2 linked regions of the Loktanella sp. M215 genome follow. The protein of the gene in region 2 binds, or shares a complex with, the protein of the main gene of each other region. Links are inferred from orthologs where the notes say so. Each region holds a gene or a part of one and is shown on either strand. Other genes may lie near its edges.

Evidence for each region.
Region 1: the proteins of meaB (region 2) and scpA are in contact, whole or in part, in a crystal structure (PDB 8DPB), measured with the Methylorubrum extorquens proteins. The link is inferred for Loktanella sp. M215 from one-to-one orthologs. Residues at the interface, in SOR26638.1 of Methylorubrum extorquens: Arg20, Ala21, Ala24, Arg25, Thr28, Ser32, Arg33, Arg34, His37, Thr98, Gly99, Gly100, Ser101, Ile102, Leu103, Lys106, Thr107, Ala110, Ala113, Ile114, Asp115, Arg116, Ala118, Phe119, Ile120, Arg121, Pro122, Pro124; in SOR27001.1 of Methylorubrum extorquens: Glu577, Glu578, Asn579, Asp580, Gly581, Arg582, Arg583, Arg585, His596, Ala604, Ser605, Ala608, Asp609, Gly611, Phe612, Asp613, Val614, Asp615, Ile616, Gly617, Pro618, Leu619, Glu625, Arg628, Gln629, Val631, Glu632, Asn633, Asp634, Glu661.

The regions. Positions count from the first base shown.
Region 1 is NZ_WMEA01000001.1:2,082,125-2,085,346, forward strand. The notes cover bases 158-3,156. They hold scpA (methylmalonyl-CoA mutase), read left to right. Parts: upstream 158-593; coding sequence 594-2,720; downstream 2,721-3,156. Other genes in these bases: GLR48_RS10200 (hypothetical protein), read left to right, coding at 158-597; GLR48_RS10210 (VOC family protein), read left to right, coding at 2,840-3,156. Outside these bases: more of GLR48_RS10200, read left to right, coding at 28-157; more of GLR48_RS10210, read left to right, coding at 3,157-3,222. UniProt on the Escherichia coli protein: Catalyzes the interconversion of succinyl-CoA and methylmalonyl-CoA. Could be part of a pathway that converts succinate to propionate.
Region 2 is NZ_WMEA01000001.1:3,644,810-3,647,781, reverse strand. Bases 15-2,763 are described here. They hold meaB (methylmalonyl Co-A mutase-associated GTPase MeaB), read right to left. Parts: upstream 2,007-2,763; coding sequence 1,023-2,006; downstream 15-1,022. Other genes in these bases: GLR48_RS17895 (arginine transporter), read right to left, coding at 2,124-2,426; GLR48_RS17905 (alpha/beta hydrolase), read right to left, coding at 196-1,023; rpmB (50S ribosomal protein L28), read right to left, coding at 15-71. In the rest of the region: more of rpmB, read right to left, coding at 1-14; GLR48_RS17890 (extracellular solute-binding protein), read right to left, coding at 2,803-2,972. UniProt on the Escherichia coli protein: Binds and hydrolyzes GTP. Likely functions as a G-protein chaperone that assists AdoCbl cofactor delivery to the methylmalonyl-CoA mutase (MCM) ScpA and reactivation of the enzyme during catalysis.

The sequences.
Region 1 (3,222 bases), 1.6 Mb from region 2 along the record:
TAACCCGATCTTGCCCGAGCGTCTGGCATGATGGGCGCCGTCCAGACCTCCGTCATCCCCGGTGCTGTGCTGCTGTGCAGGGTGCGGCGCATGGTCAAGACGCTCTTTCACATCGATGCGCATCGCTGTGCGACGACCATGTTTCAGGCCGAGCTCGACCAGAACCGGACGTCCCTGATCTGTGGCTGCAACATGCCCCGGACCGGCACCGTCACCCACGAAGGGCTGTTCGCACACCGCGCGCGCCCCCCCGGCCACAGCGCTGCCGACGCCGAGGCCGCCCGCCGCGTCGCGAACCGCCGCCGGTCGATGCCGGGCCGCTGTCCGCGGCTTCTGGTGTCAAAGGAAAACATGATCGGCACGCCGCGTGGCAACCTCGGGCGCGCGTCGCTCTCTCCCGGCCTTTCGCCGCGGCTCGCACGCTTCCGCGCCGCCTTTGCGGGGCAGGTCTACGCCGATGACCCGCCCACGCTACGCGCCATGGACGATCCGCTTTTGACCTTTACCGCACAGACCGCCATCAAGGTGCAACCCACCCATCGCCGGGTCGGGGACATCTGGACGCCGGACCATACCACCACGGGGGATTACCGATGACCGACAAAGCCGACTGGAAGACGATCGCCGCCAAGGAACTGCGGGGCCGCGCGCTCTCGGACCTGACATGGCACACGCTGGAAGGCATCGACGTCCAGCCGCTTTACACGGCCGAGGACGTGGCCGACCTGCCGCACATGGGCGGTATTCCGGGGCAGGCGCCCTATACCCGCGGCGTCAAGGCCACGATGTACGCAGGCCGCCCCTGGACCATCCGGCAATACGCGGGCTTCTCCACGGCCGAGGAATCGAACGCCTTCTACCGCGCGGGCCTCGCGGGCGGCCAGCAGGGCGTCTCTGTCGCCTTCGACCTCGCGACGCACCGCGGCTATGACAGCGACCACCCCCGCGTCGAAGGGGACGTCGGCAAGGCCGGGGTCGCCATCGATTCGGTCGAGGACATGAAGATCCTCTTCGACGGCATCCCGCTCGACAAAGTGTCGGTCTCCATGACGATGAACGGCGCGGTCATCCCGATCCTCGCCAACTTCATCGTCACCGGGATGGAGCAGGGCCATGACAAGGCGGTCCTCTCCGGCACGATCCAGAACGACATCCTCAAGGAATTCATGGTCCGCAACACCTATGTCTATCCGCCCGAACCCAGCATGAGGATCATCTCGGACATCATTGAATACACGGCCAAAGAGATGCCGAAATTCAACTCGATCTCGATCTCGGGTTACCACATGCAAGAGGCCGGCGCGAACCTGGTGCAGGAACTCGCCTACACCATGGCCGACGGGCGCGAATACGTCCGCGCCGCGATTGCGGCGGGCATGGACGTCGACGCATTCGCCCCCCGCCTGTCCTTCTTCTTCGCCATCGGCATGAACTTCTTCATGGAGGCCGCCAAGCTGCGCGCCGCCCGCCTGCTGTGGTTCCGCGTGATGGAGGAATTCCAGCCCAAGGATTCCAAATCCTCCATGCTTCGCACCCACTGCCAGACCTCCGGCGTGTCCCTGCAGGAACAGGACCCCTACAACAACGTCGTGCGCACCGCCTACGAGGCGATGAGCGCGGTGCTGGGCGGCACCCAGTCCCTGCACACCAACGCGCTGGACGAGGCGATTGCCCTGCCCAGCGACTTCGCCGCCCGCATCGCGCGCAATACCCAGCTGATCCTGCAAGAGGAAACCGGCGTCACACGCGTGATCGACCCGCTGGCCGGCAGCTACTACGTCGAGAAACTGACCCACGACCTCGCCGAAGCGGCCTGGGCGCTGATGGACGAGGTCGAGGAGATGGGCGGCATGACCAAGGCCGTGGCCTCCGGCATGCCGAAGATGCGGATCGAGGAGACGGCGGCCAAGCGTCAGGCCGGCATCGACCGTGGCACCGAGGTCATCGTCGGCGTCAACAAGTACCGCAAAGACAAAGAAGACCCGATCGACATCCGCGACATCGACAACGCCGGTGTCCGCGACAGCCAGATTGCGCGGCTCAAGACCACCCGCGCAGGCCGCGATCAGCCCGCCTGTGACGCGGCCCTGTCAGAGATCACGCGCCGCGCCCGCGACGGCGGCAACCTGCTGGAGGCCGCGGTCGAGGCCGCCCGCCAGCGCGCCACCGTCGGAGAGATCAGCGCCGCGATGGAAGAGGTCTTCGGCCGCCACCGGGCAGAGGTCAAAACCCTCGCCGGCGTCTACGGTGCCGCCTACGAGGGCGACGCAGGTTTCGCCACGATCCAGAAAGCGGTCGAGGATTTCGCGACCGAGGAAGGCCGCCGTCCGCGCATGCTGGTGGTCAAGATGGGGCAGGACGGCCACGACCGCGGCGCCAAGGTCATCGCCACCGCCTTCGCCGACATCGGCTTTGATGTCGACGTGGGCCCGCTGTTCCAGACGCCAGAGGAGGCCGCCCAGGACGCCATCGACAATGACGTCCACGTCATCGGCATCAGCTCTCAGGCCGCCGGTCACAAGACGCTGGCCCCCAAGCTGATCAAGGCGCTGGAGGCGGCAGGCGCCGGCGAAATCCTCGTGATCTGCGGCGGTGTGATCCCGCAGCAGGACTACAAGTTCCTGACCGACGCGGGCGTCAAGGCGATCTTCGGCCCCGGCACGAACATCCCCAAAGCGGCAGAGGATATCCTCAAGCTGATCCGCGACGCACGCACCTGAGCTTCTTCTGGCCAAAAATACTTCCGCCGGAGGCACGGCCATGGGGTCACCCATGGCCGTCTCGCTTGCCAAGTCCCGCCCGGCGGTGTCTGTAGGTCCAGACCCTTCGGACACCGCCCATGCTGACCTTCGATCACATCGCCATCGCCTGCACCGATCTGGCCGCAGCCGCCACCGACTTGTCACAGCGCCTCGGCGTCGCGTTGCAGCCCGGTGGCCGCCACGACCGCTATGGCACCCACAACATGTTGCTGGGGCTGGGCGAGCTCTACCTCGAACTCATCGCCCTCGACCCGCAGGCGCCCCCCACGGGGCGCCCTGCGTGGTTCGGCCTGGACCACTTTATCGGCCCGATGCGTCCCGCGAACTGGATCTGCCGCACGGACGACCTCGACTCCGCCATTGCCGCAGCGCCCGTCGATCCCGGTCCCGCCGTCCCGCTGACACGCGGCGACCTGCACTGGCAGATCACTGTCCCGGCTGATGGCCACCTGCCGCTGGA
Region 2 (2,972 bases):
TGGTTTTTGGCGTGGGACACGTTGTTGCCCGACATCGGGCCTTTTCCGGTCAGATCGCAGCGGCGCGACATGGGCATCATCCTTCGTGTTTTGGCCGGACCCCGAGGGGCGGGCCGTCTTGGGGACGCACCCTGCGGTGCGATCCGATTGGTGGAATGGCCACCCTGGGGCAGCCGTGAATTCGGTTTGCAGCGCCTACGCAGAATCTCCGTCCTCGTCAACCCTGCCCGTGTCGGCGGCCGCCAGATTTGCCGCGCGCCACCCTGCGGCGGCGGCCAGATCCGGGCGCCGTGCAGCTGCGGCCCGTCCCAGCGCCGTCCAGTAGCCGGCGCTTTGCCCGCGCGCCTGCCGGTGCGCCTGTTGCAGCGCGCCCGCCGCTGCCGCCTCGCCAAGCGCCAGCCGCTGGATCAGGCCGGTGCGAGAGATCGCGCGCAGCACCTGCGTGCAGGGATGGCCGCCGCCCGGCAACCGGATCAGACGCAGGGCCGGGAACAGCACCTGCAGCATGCGCGCGTGGGTCAGGTCCAGCAGGTTCAGCGAGTCGCACAGGATCGCCCCCTGCAAAGCAGGGTCGTGCAGTGCCGTGAGATCGCCAAGCGCGCTGTCGAAGAGGCGCCCCTCCTGGCGATAGCGCCGATCGAACGGCACCATATCCGGCGCGATCGAGACCTGCGGTGACACCGCCACCACATGTCCCAGATTTAAGGTGCGGCTGAACCGGAAGGCGCCGTATCCGCCCATCGAAAACCCCAAGGCCCGGGCCGCGCCATAGGAGGCGCGCAGCGGGCGGCAGACGGCCTCCAGCGCGGGGGTGTCGGGGTTGATGAACCAGTCGTTGCCCCGTGTCGCGATCATCAGCTGGTCATGGCCTGCCGCGGCGATCTGGCGTGACGGTGACAGGGGGCCAAAGCCCGCACGGTCCAGCCGGCGATAATCGAAGGTCACGCAAAGTGTCGCCCCCCCACGACGCACCAACTCGGCGCGCAGGTGGTCGCCGTCGAAGACGCGCACCACAGCCGCCATCAGTCGTCCCTGAGGGGTGCCAGCGCCGCCCGCGCGGCCAGTGCGGGCGTCATCCGCCCTGCCGCGACAGCGGCCTCGAGGTCAGCCATCCGGGCCTGAAGCTCCGGATCGCGGGTCAGCAGGGCCAGCATTTCGGTGCGCAGGTCCTCGCGGAACCAGTGCCGCGCCTGATCGGCGCGGGTTGCGGCCAGGACACCGGTGTCCCGCCGCCATGCTACAAGCTCCTGCATCCGGTCCCAGGCCTGCGCCAATCCGGCGCCGTCCAGCGCCGAGACGGTCATGGCCAGGGGAAAGCCGTCCCTGTCCTGCGCCCGCTTGCGCAGCAGCCGCAGTGCACCTGCATAATCGGCGCAGGTCCGCATCGCCTGCGCCTTCAGATCACCGTCGGCCTTGTTGACCAGTACAAGGTCCGCCATTTCCATGATCCCACGCTTCACGCCCTGCAACTCGTCGCCGCCGGCAGGCGCCAGTAGCAGCACGAATAGGTCAGCCATCTGGGCCACCATGGTCTCGGATTGGCCGACGCCCACGGTCTCGATCAGCACGACTTCGAATCCTGCTGCCTCGCACAGGCGCACCGCGTCGCGGGTCCGGCGCGCGACGCCGCCCAGCTGCGTCTGGCTGGGCGAAGGGCGGATGAAGGCGCGCGGATCGCGAGCCAGGTGATCCATCCGGGTCTTGTCGCCCAGGATCGACCCGCCGGAGCGGGCAGAGGAGGGATCGACCGCCAGCACGGCCACGCGCATCCCTTGCCCGGTCAGCATCAGCCCGAAGCTTTCGATGAAGGTAGATTTGCCGACGCCGGGCGTGCCGGACAATCCGATCCGCAGGGCCTGCCGGTCCTGTCCCAGTGCGTCCAGAAGGTGCAGGGCAAGGTCGCGGTGATCGTCGCGTGCGCTTTCGATCAAGGTGATCGCGCGCGACAGGGCCCGCCTGTCGCCGGCGCGGATGCCTTGGGTCAGCTGGGGGATGTCGAACCGCATGGGTCCTTCATATCCGGACCGTGCGGCATGTCCAGATGATGCTGTCGCCCCTCTGGGGCGAACCGGAGGCTCTGCCTCCGGACCTCCGAAGTATTTCCGACCAGATGAAGGGGGGTGTCAGCGGCAGCTGCGCTCGGCCTGGCCGGTGAACTGGCGGTAGCGCTTCCAGAAGGCTCCGTGGGCGCTGCTGTCGGATTGCCGGATGTCCTGTGCCTTTTGCGGGTCCTCGAAGAAGGTCGAGGCCAGTTTCTGGTCGCGGTTCGTCAAGGTCGCGTTCGCCGTGCGCTGGACGCAGGAACACAGGGCGCTGTTCGCGGCCGACCGGCCCGAAGTCATGCAGGCCTTTCCCATTTCGCCGCGGACACCGGCGCCACAGGAATTGAGAGTCACGAGGGCAAGGCCCAGAAAAAGAATACGCATTGATTGTGCCTGTCGTTCATGTGACGCGCCCGGTTTGCCGGTGTCATCGTCAATACTGCCGTGAGGTGAATATGGCGGAAAATTGCCGGCGATGCAATTCACGAATGCGGTGGAATGATGCTTCCGGTTGAAAAACGTCGGTCCTGACCGTGGAGGCGCGGCGAGCGTGAGCGAGGGCGCGGTCCCGTTGTGACAGGCGGAGTGACAGCGTCTGTGCATGACAAGCGAAGGCGCGCGGTGCGACCGCCTTGTCGCGCCGGGGGGCATCCGGCCCGTCAGTCAGGGTCCGACGCCCATCAGCGGTCAAATGTCCGGAACGGTGCGCTGTGGTCCCGCGCCCACCGGCCATGCCGGCGGGCGCGGGGTCTTTGGCGGCTTATTTCTGAAGTTCGGTCCAGATCGCCGTGTAATATTCCAGAGACTTGGCAGAGCAGGTGGGCAGGAACTTGCCCGCAGCCGCAAGCTCTGGCGGGATGTTGACCATGGGCGAGGTCTTCATCGCGTCGTCCATGAACTCTTCCGACCCGGCGATCCCGTTGGCATAGC